DNA from 4 places in the Mixta calida genome. Region 3 is predicted to be linked to each of the others. Evidence: predicted binding sites of a transcription regulator. Region 3 holds the regulator's gene; each other region holds the start of a gene.

Region 1 (4,212 bases), 2.0 Mb from region 3:
GTACTGGCTGCAATATTTGATATGGATGGCCTGCTGATCGATTCTGAACCGCTGTGGGATCAGGCCGAACTGGACGTATTTGCCACCCTGAATGTGGATCTGTCGCGCCGGAGCGAACTGCCCGATACGCTGGGGCTGCGTATCGATCAGGTGGTGCGCATGTGGTATGAAACGCTGCCGTGGAGCGGGCCGAGCCAACAGGAAGTCACCGATCGCATCATTGCGCGCGCCATCAATCTGGTAGAAGAGAAAAAACCGCTGTTGCCGGGCGTAGAGCAGGCGCTGCAGCTCTGCCGGGCGCAGGGGCTGAAAGTAGGTCTGGCCTCAGCTTCGCCGCTGCATATGTTGGAGAAAGTACTAACGCTGTTTAATCTGCGCGACTATTTCGACACGCTGGCTTCGGCGGAATCGCTGCCCTGGAGCAAACCGCATCCGCAGGTCTATCTCGACGCTGCCGCCCAGCTGGGCGTGGATCCGTTAAACTGCGTGACGCTGGAGGATTCCTTTAACGGCATGATCGCTACCAAAGCGGCGCGTATGCGATCTATCGTGGTGCCTGCGGAAGAGTACCGCGATGATCCGCGCTGGGCGTTGGCCGATGTCAAACTCGATTCGCTTGTTGCGTTAACCCCGCAGCATATCAAAGGTTATTAATCGTCTTTCTGTTCCCGTCTGCCGCAAGACAGGCGGGATTTTCTTTTCAGCGCAGCCGGTAATCAGCCTCTCCTCCGCTCTGCCCCGTTTTCAGATAAGCCGCCGGGACTTTTTCTCGCAAATATGATCCAGCATACAAAATAAATAAAACAGCATTTCATTTTTATTGAATTGCGTTCCCGTCGGGCCTATCATGCTGCTCACGACACAGGTTACACATCACCTTTACACGTTTGTAACGTCAGAGAGGCATCGACATGCAAGTCCGTCAAAGCATTCACAGCGACCATGCCCGTCAGCTTGATACAGCTGGCCTGCGGCGTGAATTCCTCATCGAAAAGATTTTCGATGCCGATAATTACACCATGACCTACAGCCACATCGACCGCATTATCGTCGGCGGCGTGATGCCGGTCAGCAACAGCGTCGCCATCGGCAGCGAAGTGGGCAAGCAGCTCGGCGTCAGCTACTTCCTGGAGCGTCGCGAACTGGGCGTAATCAATATCGGCGGGCCGGGCCTGATCGAGGTTGACGGCAAAGCTTGGGAGATCGGCAACGAGCAGGCGCTCTATGTCGGCATGGGCGCGCAGTCCGTGGTGTTTAAAAGCATCGACGCCAGCCGTCCCGCGAAGTTCTATTACAACAGCGCGCCGGCGCATACGCGTTATCCCGACAAGAAAATCACGCTGGAGGAAGCCTCTCCCACGACGCTGGGCGACGCCGCCACCAGCAACCGCCGCACCATCAACAAATTTATCGTGCCGGACGTGCTGCCCACCTGTCAGCTGACCATGGGCCTCACCAAACTGGATGAAGGCAGTCTGTGGAACACCATGCCCTGCCATACCCACGAACGCCGTATGGAAGTCTATTTTTACTTCGATATGGATGATGAAACGGCGGTGTTTCATATGATGGGCCAGCCGCAGGAGACGCGTCACCTGCTGGTGCATAACGAACAGGCGGTGATCTCTCCCAGCTGGTCGATTCACGCCGGCGTCGGCACCAAACGCTATACCTTTATCTGGGGTATGGTGGGTGAAAACCAGGTGTTTGACGATATGGATCACGTCAAAGTCAGTGAACTGCGTTAATGGTGACAGAAGGAAGCGAACTCATGATTCTCAATGCATTTAATCTGGAAGGCAAAGTCGCGCTGATCACCGGCTGCAACACCGGTCTGGGCCAGGGCATGGCCGTCGGGCTGGCGCAGGCGGGCTGCGATATTGTCGGCGTGAACCACTCCGGCGCCGACGACACGCCGGGTCTGGTTGAAGCGACCGGCCGCCGCTTCGTCAACATTAATGCCGATCTGATGGACAGCAGCTGCATTCCGCAGGTGGTGGAACAGGCGGTGGCGGCTTTTGGCCGCATCGACATTCTGGTGAACAACGCTGGCATCATCCGTCGTCAGGACGCGATTGAGTTCAGCGAAAAAGACTGGGACGACGTGATGAATATCAACAGCAAAACGGTATTCTTTATGTCGCAGGCGGTGGCGCGTCAGTTTATTAAGCAGGGCAACGGCGGCAAGATTATCAATATCGCCTCGATGCTCTCTTTCCAGGGCGGCATCCGCGTGCCTTCTTACACCGCATCGAAAAGCGCGGTGATGGGCCTGACGCGCCTGATGGCTAACGAGTGGGCGGCGCATAATATCAATGTGAACGCCATCGCGCCGGGCTATATGGCGACCAACAACACGGAACAGCTGCGCAACGATGAAGGCCGCAGCCAGGAAATTCTCGGTCGCATTCCGGCCGGGCGCTGGGGCAAGCCGGACGATATGATGGGGCCGGTGGTGTTCCTCGCCTCATCCGCTTCTGATTACGTAAACGGCTATACGCTGGCGGTCGATGGCGGCTGGCTGGCGCGCTAAACCTTACCGGACGGGGCCTGGCTCCGTCCGATATTCACTTTTGGTTACAGCGTCACAACTTCCCATCTACTGTATAAATCCCCTATACTGGATACATTGACAGTTATGTATTCAGGTTATCCTCATGACGGCCGAAGGCCACGTTATTTTCGCCATTGCCAGCGCGATATTTGCCAAACGTGCAGAGTTAACGCCAGAGCTGGCCAACGGCGACTGGTGGCATATTATTCCGGCGGTGTTGCTGACCTGCCTGCTGCCTGATATCGATCATCCTCGTTCGACGCTGGGCCAGCGCTTTCGCTGGATATCGCAGCCCATTGCGCGCGCCTTCGGCCATCGCGGCTTTACCCATAGCCTGCTGGCGGTGCTGGGCGGCGTCACGCTGTTGCGGATGAATCTACCGCACGGCTGGCCGGTGCCGACCGACGCCATGCACGGCATGGTATTGGGCTATCTGAGCCATATCGCCGCCGATATGCTGACGCCCGCCGGCGTGCCGCTGCTCTGGCCCTGCCGCTGGCGTTTTCGTCTGCCGCTCTTGACCACCAAAGCGGGAAACCAGCTGGAGCGCATTTTTTGCCTGGCGCTGGTGATGGGCGCCTTGTGGTTTCCGCCCGGCATGCCTCATTTCGGCGCGGAGGACTGGCCCGCCAAATTAATGAATAACGTTCAGTCGGGCATCGATCGGTTAATTAGCCTGCGGGCAGGCTGATTTTTAGACGAATCAATGCAAAAAGTTATAACCCATTCCATTCGGATCTAATCCTGTTTCGTTCCGGGCTGTTACCATTCCGTCAGTTACGCCACTTAATGCGTGGATAAAAATATCTTCACCCTGCCTCACAGCGGCGTTACCGCCCCGCTGTGGGGCATATTTATGGAGAAAACAGGATGACTGTTCCGCTTATTCTTAATGTCCTGGCGTTTATCGCCTTACTGGTGGTGCTCTCCAGGCTGGGCCGCAACGGCTGGAGTTTGTCGAAGAAAGTACTGGTCGGCCTGGTGATCGGCGTGCTGTTTGGTCTGGCGCTTCAGCTGATCTACGGCGACAGCGCGCCGGTGCTGAAAGAATCGATCGCGTGGTTCAACGTGGTAGGGAACGGTTATGTGCAGCTATTGCAGATGATCGTCATGCCGCTGGTCTTCGCTTCTATCCTTAGCGCCGTGGCCCGTCTGCATAACGCCTCCTCGCTGGGTAAAATCAGCGTGCTGACCATCGGCGTGCTGCTGTTCACCACCGCGATTTCCGCGCTGGTCGGCGTTTTCGTCACCACGTTGTTTGGCCTGAGCGCCGAAGGTCTGGTGCAGGGCGCGCAGGAAACGGCGCGTCTCTCCGCTATCCAGTCAAACTACGCAGGCAAAGTGGCCGATCTGAGCGCGCCACAGATGCTGCTGTCGTTTATTCCGAAAAATCCGTTTGCCGATCTGGCGGGCGCTAACCCGACCTCCATCATTAGCGTCGTGATTTTCGCCGCGTTTCTCGGCGTGGCGGCGCTGCAGTTGCTGAAGGACGATCGGGAAAAAGGCGAACGCGTACTGAAAGCGATCGACACCCTGCAACTGTGGGTGATGAAGCTGGTGCGTCTGATCATGAAGCTGACGCCGTACGGCGTGATGGCCCTGATGACCAAAGTGGTGGCTGGCTCCAACCTGCAGGATATTATCAAGCTCGGCAGCTT
Region 2 (4,212 bases), 1.3 Mb from region 3:
ACGCGCTGATTCTGCTGCGCGAACAGGGCGTGCCGACCGTGTTCTACCCTGACCTGTTCGGCGCCCGCTATCAGGATGACGGCGACACGGGCGAGCAGTACACCGTTGAGATGCCGGCAGTGGCGGAACTGGAAGCGCTGATCCGCGCACGACAGCGCTATGCGCACGGGGCGCAGACCGACTATTTCGATCACGTTAACTGTATCGCCTTCAGCCGCAGCGGTACGGCGGAGCATCCGGGCTGCGTGGTGGTGCTCTCCAACGGCGACGATGGCGAAAAACAGGTTACACTGGGCGCAACGTTCGCGGGGAGCGCCTGGCACGACTATCTCGGTCATCGCCAGGAGGAGGTTACGCTGGATGAGAGCGGCGGCGCGCTGTTTTATTGCAACGCGGGCAGCGTCAGCGTCTGGGTAAAAGCGGATACGCTGGAAGCATAAGGCGCAGGGAGGCGGCAAGCAGAGCGCTACTGGTAAAGGGATCAATAACGAAGCCCGGATAAGGAAAAGTTCGGCTATGAAGACGGATAAAGGAAAGCGAGCAGCGAAAAAGCCATGACGCGCCAGGGCGCGTCATGATGTGAACTTACTGCTGCGTCTGGGTCGACGGTTGCTCAGCGAAAACGGCGCGCATATTTTGCGGCTCGATATTTTGGATAACCGTCGCATCCGGCTGCGCACGCATTTGTTCCAGCGCCTGCTGGCATTCCAGCGTAGGCTGATCCACTTTTTTCAACGTCAGCTTGTCGTAGTGCAGCTCGTCGCCATCCAGCTCCAGCGGCATCACACGCAGCTGTTTATTGACGTTGACGTATTGCCCATCCAGCAGCGTCAGCTTGCCCGGCTTGGCAATCACCCGCTGCCATTGACGACAGTCCAGCGTGTCGCCCTGCGCGGTAATAATCAGGCTGCCCAACGCCCGGTCGCTGATCAGGCCGCGTTGCGGGCCGGTAGTTTGCCAGTAACCCTGTAGGCTGGCCGGCGCCGGCGTTTTCACCGCCTGCTGGTATTGAGTAATCTGCGCACAGCCCGTCAGCGCCAGCGCGCCCAACAGCATCCACTTTTTCATTCTGGCTCCCTAACCTTCGTTCAATGGCGGCTACGTTATAATTTTCCCCTGGGCTGCGCAAGATGCTTAGGCCCCTCAGCGCGTGAACATGAAGCAGTATCCTCCGATCTCTCGCCGTCTGGACAACATTCCTGCAATCAAGCGGCCCTTTCCTGACAGTCGGGCCATGTCAGGTTACACTTAAAGCCATTTTGATTCACAGGTCACTTTCATGAAAACGCCCCAGGAATATTACGCGATCGCCCGCTCGATGTTTTTATCCGCTCATCCTGATTTTCAGGCGGCGCTGGATGATTTGAAACAGGAAGACGCGGACGCAATGAATATGTCGCTGCCGCAGTACCGCAGCATGCAGGCGGACAGGCTTTACGCCTCGTTTCTTCGTGCCAGAAACCAGGATGCGATTCTGTTTTCCATCCAGCTGGCGGAGCCGGATAAAGAAATAGCGATGCAGGCGATCGAATGCTATCTCAAAGAGCATGCCGCCGCGCTGGGCATGACATGGGAAGCATTTTGCGAGAAAAACCAACTGTAGTCCGTTAATCGCTTCTGCGCGACAGCGACAGGCCGCTCAACGCGGCCTGTCTCCGCGTCGAGTGGCGGACAGAACCTGACTACCGTATTACATTTTCTGCTGCGTCGGCGCAGAGGCTTCATCAACGTAACGCGTTACCGCCAGCAACCGGTTGATATGGGTCAGCAGCAGATCGACATCCGACTGCACCACATCTGACGAGGCGTGGGTGGCGGCGACAATGGCATTATTGATATTGGTTTCAATGTCGTCTGAGCCCTCTTTTCCCGCCGTCAGCAGCAGCGCTGCAATCAACAGCGACTGCGCCTCAACCTGCGCGGTGATCTCCTTGGCTTCCACATCCATTTTTGCCAACTTCATTAAAATATCGATAACGAGATTTTTCATCATTCTTCTCCCTCTGTTTGTGTAGCCGACACTAACATCAGATAGCTTCTGTCTGTATAGGACAATACGGAAAGAGGAGAAAGCGTGATTTTCTTATCGTAAGGCGTGAAAAATGCATTTGATACTGTTTACTTATCCAGTATGATAGCTGGCGCTTCACGCGGTGCGGAATCAAGAGGATTGCTACCCATGTTTGTTGAACTCATTTATGACAAGCGCAATGTTGCCGGCTTGCCTGGCGCGCACGAACTTATTCTGGAAGAGCTGCAAAAACGTATTCATCGCACTTTCCCGGATGCCGAGGTGAAAGCCAAAGCGATGCAGCGTAACGCTATCGAAAGCGATGCCAGCAAAAGCGACAAATCGATTATTATCCGCATCGTTGAAGAGATGTTTGACGAAGCGGATATGTGGCTGGTGGCGGAATAAGCCTCAGCCCAATAAAAAACCGCCCTTTGGGGCGGTTTTTTTTGGTTAGATGACCTGGCTTGGGTCCGGGTCGTCTTCATCCTCATCTTCCAGCGGATCGACACCGTCATCGTCTGCGATCTCATCAGGCGTTTGCGGTACCGGCTCATCATCTTCCAGCGGATCGACTGCATCAGGACGCTCTGACATCATAACCTCCAGTAGCCCGACAGGGGCTTTATGAGTATAGGCTGTCGCCGCACCTGTCCGATGGACAAATGTTTCTCTTGCCGCTGATGTCACAGTTGACGAAACTCACCCTTTTGCAGGCATAAAAAAAGCCCACCGAAGTGGGCTTTTTCTTTCAAACCGGCAAATGCATTATCCACCGTATTTGAGGTCACGCTGTCGTCATTGCCTTAACGCTTCACCTTCACTGCTCAGGTATTACCGTCATCGCTATCGGAAGGGGATTAAGACGAAGGCGTCTTACAGCGCAACAACGTTAGTTGCTGAAGGGCCTTTCGCGCCGTTCTCAACAGAGAACTGCACTTTCTGACCTTCATCAAGGGTTTTGAAATCGTTGCTCTGGATAGCAGAGAAATGTACGAATACATCTTTGCTGCCGTCTTCAGGAGAGATAAAACCGAAGCCTTTTTCAGCGTTGAACCATTTTACTAAACCAGTCATTTTATTAGACATAGATACTTCCTTCTTTATTGAGGAGCCAGCTTGTGTGGCATAAAAGGTCTGTATTGCAGAGAATACTTATTGGGCACTTAGAAGAGGCTCACGAAGAAGGGGTATCTGAGATAACGCTTTAAATGAGGACTGCTTTACTAAAACTGCTTTCATAAGGTCTGTCTTCCAAACCGATGCGCCATTTACTCATGGAAGCCCGTTGAGCGCAAGCTTTATTTTCAAATCTTTCTGCACGCCTAAGCCTGCAAAACAAAAAGAGATTTTTTTCCGCCACGCCATTCATTGTAAAGAAACGTCCACCCCGCCCTGCTAAAAACACGACGGATTGAGCTATTGCGCGAGAATTACGGCCTTATCGAAAGTAAAGAAACGTCGATAAATAACGCAGCGCAACCGGTTTATTCTCTTTTAAAAGCCTGGCGCCGCGCTAAATCACTACAACTACGCTGAAATGGCGGCCGCCATTTATTTTCCGCGGGATTTGAAGCTGAACCAGGCCGCCGCCGCCGCTAAAAACAGAAACATCAGACCAAATGCCGTTCCGCCCGATGACCAGCGCAAGATGGCGCCTGTAAAGAAGGCGACCGCAAGGATGGCAAAAAGGATACGTTTGTTCATAAAGCCTCCAGATTTTATCGCTTATTGGATCGTAGCAGAGCGATAACCATCATGAGGGCAAACCATGGCGCGCTTTTTCAGAACAGAACAGGAACACCACTTTCATCTTAACGTAGCGACAGCCGTAATCGCTGCTGGTGCTCCTGTTATGGTGCGCCTGTGGCAGGCGCCCGTCGCAACGCTTAGCGCGCGCTTTTACACTCGGTGGCTTTATTGCCCATCAGCTGAGTGAAGGTGCCGCTGTTGCCCTTCGTCCACCACTCATAGGCGTTGCCCACATATTTCGCGCCGCTGCCGGCAATGACATTCGCCATAACGATGGTCGGCTGCGGCCCTTTTTTTACTACTGCCAGCCTGTTCGGCTCCTGATTATAGTAGGTGACATCCAACGACTGACCATCATCACACTGATAAGTGGCATGGATCGTTTCGTTTTTGCCGCCGCCCGGCAAGGTAATGCTGGAACTACATCCGGTCAGCATGACTGCCGCGAT
Region 3 (4,212 bases):
TTCATCGTTATTTCCTCTACCTTAGGTGTTAACAGCTTGCAGACTGTCAGCGCTGTATGTTCAGTGAAAACAGTCGCTGATTCCTTGTTTGTCACCCTTTAATGATAGCTGAATACGGCGTTTCTGCTCGTAATCTCAGTCAGATGAACTGAAAACACGCCGAAAAACCTGTCGATTACCCTTAAAAACGAGTTAATTCAGGTAATAAGCGCAGCCGCATATAAATGTGTCAAATCGTGAACCAGTCGCCGCGCCGCTGGTGTTGACGCCAGATCCAGCCGAGCGTCAGGCCGCGCAGCATAAGAAAAACCGTTACTGCCAGCCACAGGCCATGGTTGCCTAAATAAGGCAGCGTCGCCAGCGCTAAGGCAAAACCCAGCGCGGCCAGCGCCATGCTGTTGCGCATTTCGCGCCCGCGCGTTGCGCCGATAAACATGCCGTCCAGCAGATAGCACCAGACGCCGACCAGCGGCAGAAGCATTTGCCAGGGAAGGTAGCGATCCGCCTGCGCCTGCAACGTTGGCAGCGAGGTCAACAGCGCCACCAGCTCTTTACCCCAAAGCGCGTAGGCACAGGCGAACAGCAGCGCCACCAGGCCCGCCTGCCGACAGGCCGCCAGCCAGACCCGCCGCAGCTTATCGGCATCTCTGGCGCCGAAGGCTTCCCCGGAGACCGCTTCCACCGCATAGGCGAAGCCATCCAGCGCGTAGGCGGTGAAGGTCAGAAACATCAGCAGCACGGCGTTAACCGCGACGATATCGCTGCCCATGCGCGCGCCCAGCACGGTTACCGAAGCAAAACAGAGCTGCAGCAGCAGCGAGCGCAGCATAATGTCGCGGTTAAGGCGCAGCAGGCGTCGCATATCGCCGCGCAGCCCCTGCTTCAGCTGTAAGAAGGTAATTTGCCGCAGGCGCAGCAGGTGCCACACCATGCCCAGCCCGACCGCCAGCGTCACGTATTCCGCAATCGCGGTTGCCGCAGCGGCGCCCGCTACGCCCCAGCCAAGGCCGATAACAAACCACAGGTCGAGCAGGATATTTACCAGGTTGCCGACCACCAGCAAAATCACCGGCGCCCGCGCATACTGCACGCCCAGCAGCCAGCCCAAAATGACCAGATTCGCCAGCGTAGCGGGCGCGCTGAGCCAGCGCACATGGATAAAGCGCTTCGCCTGCTCCAGCACCGCCGGGCTGCCGCCAACGACGCGCGTCGCCAGCGCGCTAAGCGGATCGCGCAGCAGCACAAAAGCCAGCCCGACGACGACGGCGATCAGCAAGGGTTGAACCAGCGCGCGCGCCAGTCCCGATTTATCGCCAGCGCCGAACGCCTGGGCCGTCAGCCCGGTGGTGCTCATGCGTAAAAAGAGCAGCAGCATAAACAGGAAGCTGGTCGCCGTCGCGCCTACGGCGACGCCGCCCAGATAGACGGGGCTGTCGAGATGGCCGATCACGGCGGTATCAACCAGGCCCAGCAGAGGAACGGTAATATTGGAAAGGATCATCGGCAGCGCCAGCCGCCAGAGATTTTTATCGGTTGCAGAGAAGAGTTGCATGACAATCCGCGAAAATAGTATGGCGACAGGCCACAGCGGTTATCGCCGGATAAATATGAATCAGGGGCTATTCAGTGGCGGCAGAGGAGCCGCCACATCAGTTTCAGAGCCAGTCGCCGTTGCGAATCACGCCGACGGCCAGGCCTTCGATAGTCAGGGTTTGCTGTTGCAGATCGACCACGATGGGCTGAAAATCACTGTTTTCCGGCAGCAGTTGCACCGTGTTACCCTGTTTTTTCAGGCGTTTAACCGTGACTTCATCATCAATACGCGCCACCACGACCTGGCCGTTACGCACATCCTGCGTTTTATGCACCGCCAGCAGATCGCCGTCGACGATGCCGATATCTTTCATCGACATGCCGCTGACGCGCAGCAGGAAATCAGCGTGAGGCTTAAACAGGTTAGGGTCGACCTGAAAACGGCTTTCAATATGCTCCTGCGCCAGCAGCGGCTCGCCAGCGGCGACGCGGCCAATCAACGGCAGGCCGTTTTCCTCTTCCGCCATCAGGCGGATGCCGCGCGAAGCGCCGGACACCATCTCAATAACGCCTTTACGCGCCAGTGCTTTCAGATGTTCTTCTGCGGCGTTTGGAGAGCGGAAGCCAAGACGGGAAGCGATTTCCGCACGCGTTGGCGGCATCCCCGTTTGGTTAATGTGATCGCGAATCAGGTCATAAACCTGCTGCTGTCGAGCCGTTAAGGTTTTCATCCCGCCCCCTGGTTGTTTATACAGTCGCTGTGAGTATATACAGGTATTGTCGGAATGGAAACCGAATGCAGTGTAAAAAACAACACTTTGTCGAATGCGGAAGCGCTATCGCAAATATGCCCACAGCAAGGTTGCCCAGACAAAGAGAGCCAGTATGATGCTGAGCAGAACCGCAGCGGAGCCCATATCTTTCGCCCGTCCCGCCAGCGGATGAAGTTCGCTGCCGATGCGATCGACCACCGCTTCGATAGCGCTGTTAAGGATCTCGACAATAATAATGAGGGCGACCGAACCGATCAGCAGCACGCGCGTTATCGCATCGACATCCAGCCAGCAGGCGACGACGACCGCCACCAGCGCCATCACCGCTTCCTGACGGAAAGCCGCTTCGTGCTGCCAGGCCGCGCGCAATCCTTTCCAGGAGTAGCCAGCCGCTTTAATGATGCGCGTCAAGCCCGTTACGTTATTTGCCATGTTCGGGGAACCCTTTGCGATGTTTAACGTCAATGTCAGGGTGCCGCACTAATTGCAACACCACAGATCTTCAATGCGCTTTCTGGTATGCTTGCCGCGCTTTGCTAACAAGAGGCTTCATGTTGTCTATGTCAGGTTGGCGTAAACTTTATTATAAGTTATTGAATTTACCACTTACATTTTTAGTCAAAAGTAAGGCGATTCCGGGCGATCCGGTCGCGGAACTGGGCCTCGACACGTCGCGCCCCATTATGTATGTATTGCCTTACGATTCAAAGGCCGATCTTCTGGCGTTGCGCACCCAGTGCCGCCTGCACGATCTGCCCGATCCGCTGGAGCCGCTGGAGATCGACGGCGCCCTGCTGCCGCGTCATGTGTTTATCCATGACGGGCCGCGCGTTTTCCCCTACTTCGTGCCTAATCAGGAGTCGGTGAAGCTGTTTCACGACTACCTCGACCTGCACCGCAACAATCCCGATCTGGATGTGCAGATGGTGCCGGTATCCGTGATGTTCGGCCGTGCGCCGGGACGCGAAGTGCAGGGCGAACAAACGCCGCATCTGCGCGAGCTCAACGGAGTGCAGAAGTTTTTTGCCGTCTTCTGGCTGGGACGCGACAGCTTTGTTCGCTTCTCGCCAATGGTATCGCTGCGCCGCATGGCCACCGAACACGGCACCGATAAAACCATCGCGCAAAAGCTCGCGCGCGTGGCGCGCATCCATTTCGCCCGTCAGCGCCTGGCCGCAGTCGGCCCGCGTCTGCCGGTGCGTCACGATCTGTTTAATAAGCTGTTGCAGTCGCAGGCTATCGCCAAGGCGGTAGAAGACGAAGCGCGCAGCAAGAAGATTTCGCAAGAAAAAGCGCAGCAGAACGCCATTGAGCTGATGGAAGAGATTGCGGCCGACTTCTCGTATGAGATGATCCGCCTGACCGACCGCGTTATCGGCTGGACCTGGAGCAAAATTTATCAGGGCATCAACGTCAGCGGCGGCGAACGCATTCGTCAGCTGGCGCTGGACGGGCACGGGCTGGTTTACGTTCCCTGCCACCGCAGCCATATGGACTATCTGCTGCTTTCTTACGTGCTTTATCATCAGGGGCTGGTGCCGCCGCATATCGCCGCAGGCATCAACCTTAACTTCTGGCCCGCTGGCCCGATCTTCCGCCGTCTCGGCGCGTTCTTTATTCGCCGCACCTTCAAGGGCAATAAGCTCTACTCCACCGTGTTCCGCGAATATCTGGGCGAGCTGTTCAGCCGCGGCTATTCAGTGGAGTATTTCGTCGAAGGCGGACGTTCGCGCACTGGCCGACTGCTCGATCCGAAAACCGGCACGCTGTCGATGACCCTCCAGGCGATGCTGCGCGGCGGCAACCGCCCGATTACCGTGGTGCCGGTCTATATCGGCTATGAGCACGTAATGGAAGTGGGCACTTACGCCAAAGAGCTGCGCGGCGCGGCGAAAGAGAAAGAAGG
Region 4 (4,212 bases), 470 kb from region 3:
GGTGCGGTAGAGGCCGATGCCGTCCACCCAGTTGTCCATCGCCTGCTCATGTTCGGCGCTGAGGCCCGCGTTCAGCATCACCTGAATACGTTCGCCGCTTTTCAGCTCGGCAGGCTGTTCGACGTCATCTTCCGCCAGCCGGCTTAGCGCGTTCTCCTCACTGACCAGCCGCTGATACTCATGGATCAGCACCGGTTCAGGATCGATCAGCAGTTCGCCGCGGTAGCCGTCGACGATCAGCAACCGCTTATCGAGCATTTCCGGCAGAATATCGGCGCCCATCACCGTCGGGATGCCCATCGCGCGCACCAGGATCGCGGCATGCGAGTTGGCGGCACCGTCGCGCACCACCACGCCCGCCAGACGCTCCTGCGGCAGCTCCGCCAGCGTGGTGGCCGTCAGCTCGTCCGCCACCAGCACAAAGCGCTCCGGCCAGGCATTGGTGCCCTGTAACGTATCATCAAGGTGGAACAGCAGGCGCTGACCCAGCACGCGCAAATCGCCCGCGCGCTCGCGCAGGTAGCTGTCCTGCAGGCTGGCGAACTGCGCAGCGAACTTCTCAATAACCTTTTTCACCGCCCATTCAGCGACCGATCCGCCCTCGATCTCGGCAAAGAGATCCTGTTTCAGGCGCGCGTCGCTAAGCAGGTGGGAGTAAAGATCGAAAATGGCGGCGCTCTCTTTCTGCACGCTGGCGCTGAAGCGCTTGCTGAAGCGGCGGAATTCATTGCTCGCCTCGCCCATCGCCAGCGATAGCCGCTCGCGCTCGCGCGCGACATCCAGCGTCGAGGCGGCGAACACATGCTCCAGAGAAGGCTGAGTATTGTCGACCCAGCCGGGCGCGACCGCGACCCCAGGCGCCGCCGCCAGCGCGCGCACGCGCTTCTGACGGAAGTGGCCGAACAGCTGGCTGAGCTGGGACTGAGTGATCAGCGTGGCCATCTGCGTGGCGAGCGTCACCAGAAAAGATTCTTCGCTTTCGTCAAACTGACGATGTTCGCGCTGCTGCACTACCAGCACGCCAAGCAGCTGGCGGCGCGTAATGATCGGCACGCCGAGGAAGGAGCGGAAACGTTCCTCTTTAACCGAAGGAATGAATTTGAAGCTGGGATGACTCTGCGCGTCGGCGAGGTTGATCGGTTCCGCCAGTCGCCCTACCAGCCCGACGATGCCCTGATCGAATGCCAGCGTGACGATCTTGCCGCGCGGCTTTTTCAGCCCGCGCGTCGCCATGAGGTAATAGCAACGACGATCGTGATCGGCGAGATAAATAGAGCAGACTTCGGTTTCCATGGCGAAACAGATTTCGTTCACCAGGATCTCCAACGCCTCATCCAGACGCGGCGCGGCCGCCACTTTCTCTACAATCTCACGCAACTGAGTCAGCATCATCAGCGTGGCTTAACCTCTTTTTCGTCGATAAGCAGGCGAATTGCGCTGCGTTGCACTCTCCTGCAGCGGCATGACGACGCTGGCAAACTCTTTCATTACGCGGCGGTAAACATCGCGCTTAAACGAGACCACCTGACGAACAGGATACCAAAAGCTGACCCAGCGCCAGCCGTCAAATTCCGGCGTGCTGCTGGTTTGCATGTTGATATCGGCGTCATTGCACATCAACTGCAGAAGAAACCACTTCTGTTTCTGGCCGATACATACCGGCTTCGTGTCCCAACGCACCAAACGTTTTGGCAACTTATAACGTAACCAGTTTCGGGTAGAAGCAAGCAGGCGGACATCTTTACGGTGCAAACCGACTTCTTCAAAGAGTTCACGGTACATAGCCTGTTCCGCAGTTTCTCCTGGATTGATGCCCCCCTGCGGGAACTGCCAGGAATGCTGTCCGAAACGCCGGGCCCATAATACCTGCCCCTGCCTGTTACAGATTACAATACCAACATTTGGGCGGTAGCCATCATCGTCGATCACGGGACTACCTCAAACTGAAATTCAGATAGTCTGATTGTTTCATACTCCTTACAGGCGGTAAACCACTGCTTGCGGCTGTGCATAACGCATAACATTGGGATAACTCACAGATTTCATCATAGTTATAAACAGAGACCGGCTAAAACATCCCATTTTATTCACTTTTTCTGTGGATAGCTTTGTGCAGAACATGGTAAACGGCCGGGAAAAGCTGCAAAAAACCGTCATTGCCCGCCGTAAGATCTTCTATAAAATAGATTTAATATCAATAAATTAAATATCAAACCCAGGCCGTGATCGATTCCCGACCCGGCTTCAAAAGATAAAAAGATCCTTTACTGGCGAAAGATCAAACACCGATGTTTTTATCCACAGAATATGCCATAAAGTTACGCACAAAATGGCCTCACCCAGCAAAAAGAGCCTCCGTCAAGGCTGTAAATGGAACCAGTATGTGCGAAAAAACTGAGTTATCCCAGTTTTCTGTGGATAACTACGGGTAAGATCCTGTTCATTGTCGGTGACAATGTGGGTAAAACAGTACGGCCCTTTGCCGCGTCGCAGGATCGTCCAGATAAAAACCCAAGGGTAATCATGCTATTATTCCCCCGCTTTTTCTTCTGTGAGACCGCCGCCGACAGGCAAAACAGAGATGGTTATTTTTTGATCAACTAACAGGCTTTTTATGACGACACGGTTTTTATCAGCGCCACCCGAAAATGAAGCGGAACTGCTGACGCGCGCGCAGGCGCTGGCTGGCTATACGCTGAGCGAGCTGGCCCAGCAGGCGGGCATTCCAACGCCCGCCGATTTGCGCCGCGATAAAGGGTGGGTCGGCATGCTGCTGGAGATACATTTAGGCGCCAGCGCCGGCAGCAAGCCGGAACGCGATTTCGCCCATCTTGGCGTAGAGTTGAAAACCATTCCTGTTGACGCGCAGGGCCGTCCGCTGGAGACCACCTTCGTCTGCGTCGCGCCGCTCACCGGCAACAGCGGGGTCACCTGGGAGAACAGTCATGTACGCCATAAGCTGGCGCGCGTGTTGTGGATTCCGGTTGAGGGAGATCGCGCGCTGCCGCTGGCGACGCGCCGCGTCGGCGCGCCGCTGCTCTGGAGCCCCTCGCCGGAAGAGGAAGATCTGCTGCGGCGCGACTGGGAAGAATTGATGGATATGATGGTGCTCGGTCAGGTAGAGCGCATCACCGCCCGCCACGGCGAAGTGTTGCAGATACGTCCGAAAGCGGCCAACAGCAAAGCGCTGACCGAAGGTATCGGTGAACATGGCGAACCAATCATGACGCTGCCGCGCGGCTTTTATCTGAAGAAAAGCTTTACCGCCCCGCTGCTGGCGCGCCATTTTTTGCTTTAACATTTCCCAGACGAAAGACGATGCGTATAATCATCGTTTATCTTTCGTTTAGGATGCGATGTTACAATGTTCGACTGGATTGCAGATCCCAATGCCTGGCTGGCTCTCGGCACGCTCACCATTCTGGAAATCGTGCTGGGCATCGACAATATTATTTTTCTTTCTCTGGTTGTCGCCAAACTCCCGAAAAATCAGCAGAACAGCGCGCGTCGTATCGGCCTGATGGGCGCGATGCTTATGCGCCTCGGCCTGCTTGCCTCTATCGCCTGGGTAGTGAAGCTGACCAATCCGCTGTTTACCCTGATGGATCATCCTTTCTCCGCGCGCGATTTGATTCTGCTGGGCGGCGGGCTGTTCCTGCTGTGGAAGTCGAGCATGGAGATCCATGAAAGCATCGAAGGCGGCAGCGAGGAGCATAAAACCAACGTTCACTCCTTTGTCGGCGCCATCGCGCAAATCATGGTGCTGGATATTATCTTCAGCCTCGATTCCGTTATCACGGCCGTGGGCCTCTCCGATCACCTGTTTATTATGATGGCGGCGGTCATTATCGCCGTGGGCGTGATGATGTTCGCTGCGAAAAGCATCGGCGAGTTCGTCGATCGTCATCCTTCCGTCAAAATGCTGGCGCTCGCTTTCCTGATTCTGGTCGGCTTCACGCTGATTCTGGAAAGCTTCAATATTCATGTGCCGAAAGGCTATATCTACTTCGCCATGTTCTTCTCAATGGCCGTAGAGTGCCTGAATTTGATGCGCAGCAAAAAAGCCCCGCAGTAAACCTGTCATTCTCCTGTCCGGCTACGGCCGGATATTTTCGCTTTTTCACTTTTCGGAATTATGCGATTAATCCTGGGCAGCCGATGTTTTATTACTACACTGTTTAGTTGTGTTGAACAGGCAGGAGAAAACTGGCA

What was found. The regulator LexA, encoded in region 3, represses DNA repair genes until DNA is damaged. The targets are predictions, from matches to a motif close to TNCTGTATGTACATACAGNA.
Region 1: the regulator LexA is predicted to act here: its motif matches at 2,619-2,638, upstream of C2E16_RS09675 (metal-dependent hydrolase).
Region 2: the regulator LexA is predicted to act here: its motif matches at 2,113-2,132, upstream of C2E16_RS12930 (DinI-like family protein).
Region 4: the regulator LexA is predicted to act here: its motif matches at 2,363-2,382, upstream of mutH (DNA mismatch repair endonuclease MutH).

The regions. Positions count from the first base shown of each region.
Region 1 covers NZ_CP026378.1:2,041,968-2,046,179, reverse strand. The annotation lists gene hxpB (hexitol phosphatase HxpB) at 1-654, shown strand, start outside; gene kduI (5-dehydro-4-deoxy-D-glucuronate isomerase) at 912-1,748, shown strand; gene kduD (2-dehydro-3-deoxy-D-gluconate 5-dehydrogenase KduD) at 1,772-2,533, shown strand; gene C2E16_RS09675 (metal-dependent hydrolase) at 2,658-3,245, shown strand; gene C2E16_RS09670 (L-cystine transporter) at 3,425-4,212, shown strand, end outside.
Region 2 covers NZ_CP026378.1:2,700,332-2,704,543, forward strand. The annotation lists gene amyA (alpha-amylase) at 1-440, shown strand, start outside; gene yedD (lipoprotein YedD) at 586-1,068, opposite strand; gene C2E16_RS12920 (DUF6388 family protein) at 1,280-1,603, shown strand; gene iraP (anti-adapter protein IraP) at 1,691-1,990, opposite strand; gene C2E16_RS12930 (DinI-like family protein) at 2,180-2,419, shown strand; gene C2E16_RS20860 (hypothetical protein) at 2,465-2,608, opposite strand; gene cspE (transcription antiterminator/RNA stability regulator CspE) at 2,888-3,100, opposite strand; gene C2E16_RS20865 (hypothetical protein) at 3,566-3,718, opposite strand; gene C2E16_RS12940 (MliC family protein) at 3,901-4,212, opposite strand, start outside.
Region 3 covers NZ_CP026378.1:4,023,608-4,027,819, forward strand. The annotation lists gene C2E16_RS19150 (CsbD family protein) at 1-5, opposite strand, end outside; gene dinF (MATE family efflux transporter DinF) at 230-1,552, opposite strand; gene lexA (transcriptional repressor LexA) at 1,656-2,264, opposite strand; gene C2E16_RS19165 (diacylglycerol kinase) at 2,370-2,738, opposite strand; gene plsB (glycerol-3-phosphate 1-O-acyltransferase PlsB) at 2,867-4,212, shown strand, end outside.
Region 4 covers NZ_CP026378.1:3,553,857-3,558,068, forward strand. The annotation lists gene ptsP (phosphoenolpyruvate--protein phosphotransferase) at 1-1,389, opposite strand, end outside; gene rppH (RNA pyrophosphohydrolase) at 1,402-1,929, opposite strand; gene mutH (DNA mismatch repair endonuclease MutH) at 2,615-3,298, shown strand; gene C2E16_RS16990 (TerC family protein) at 3,365-4,075, shown strand.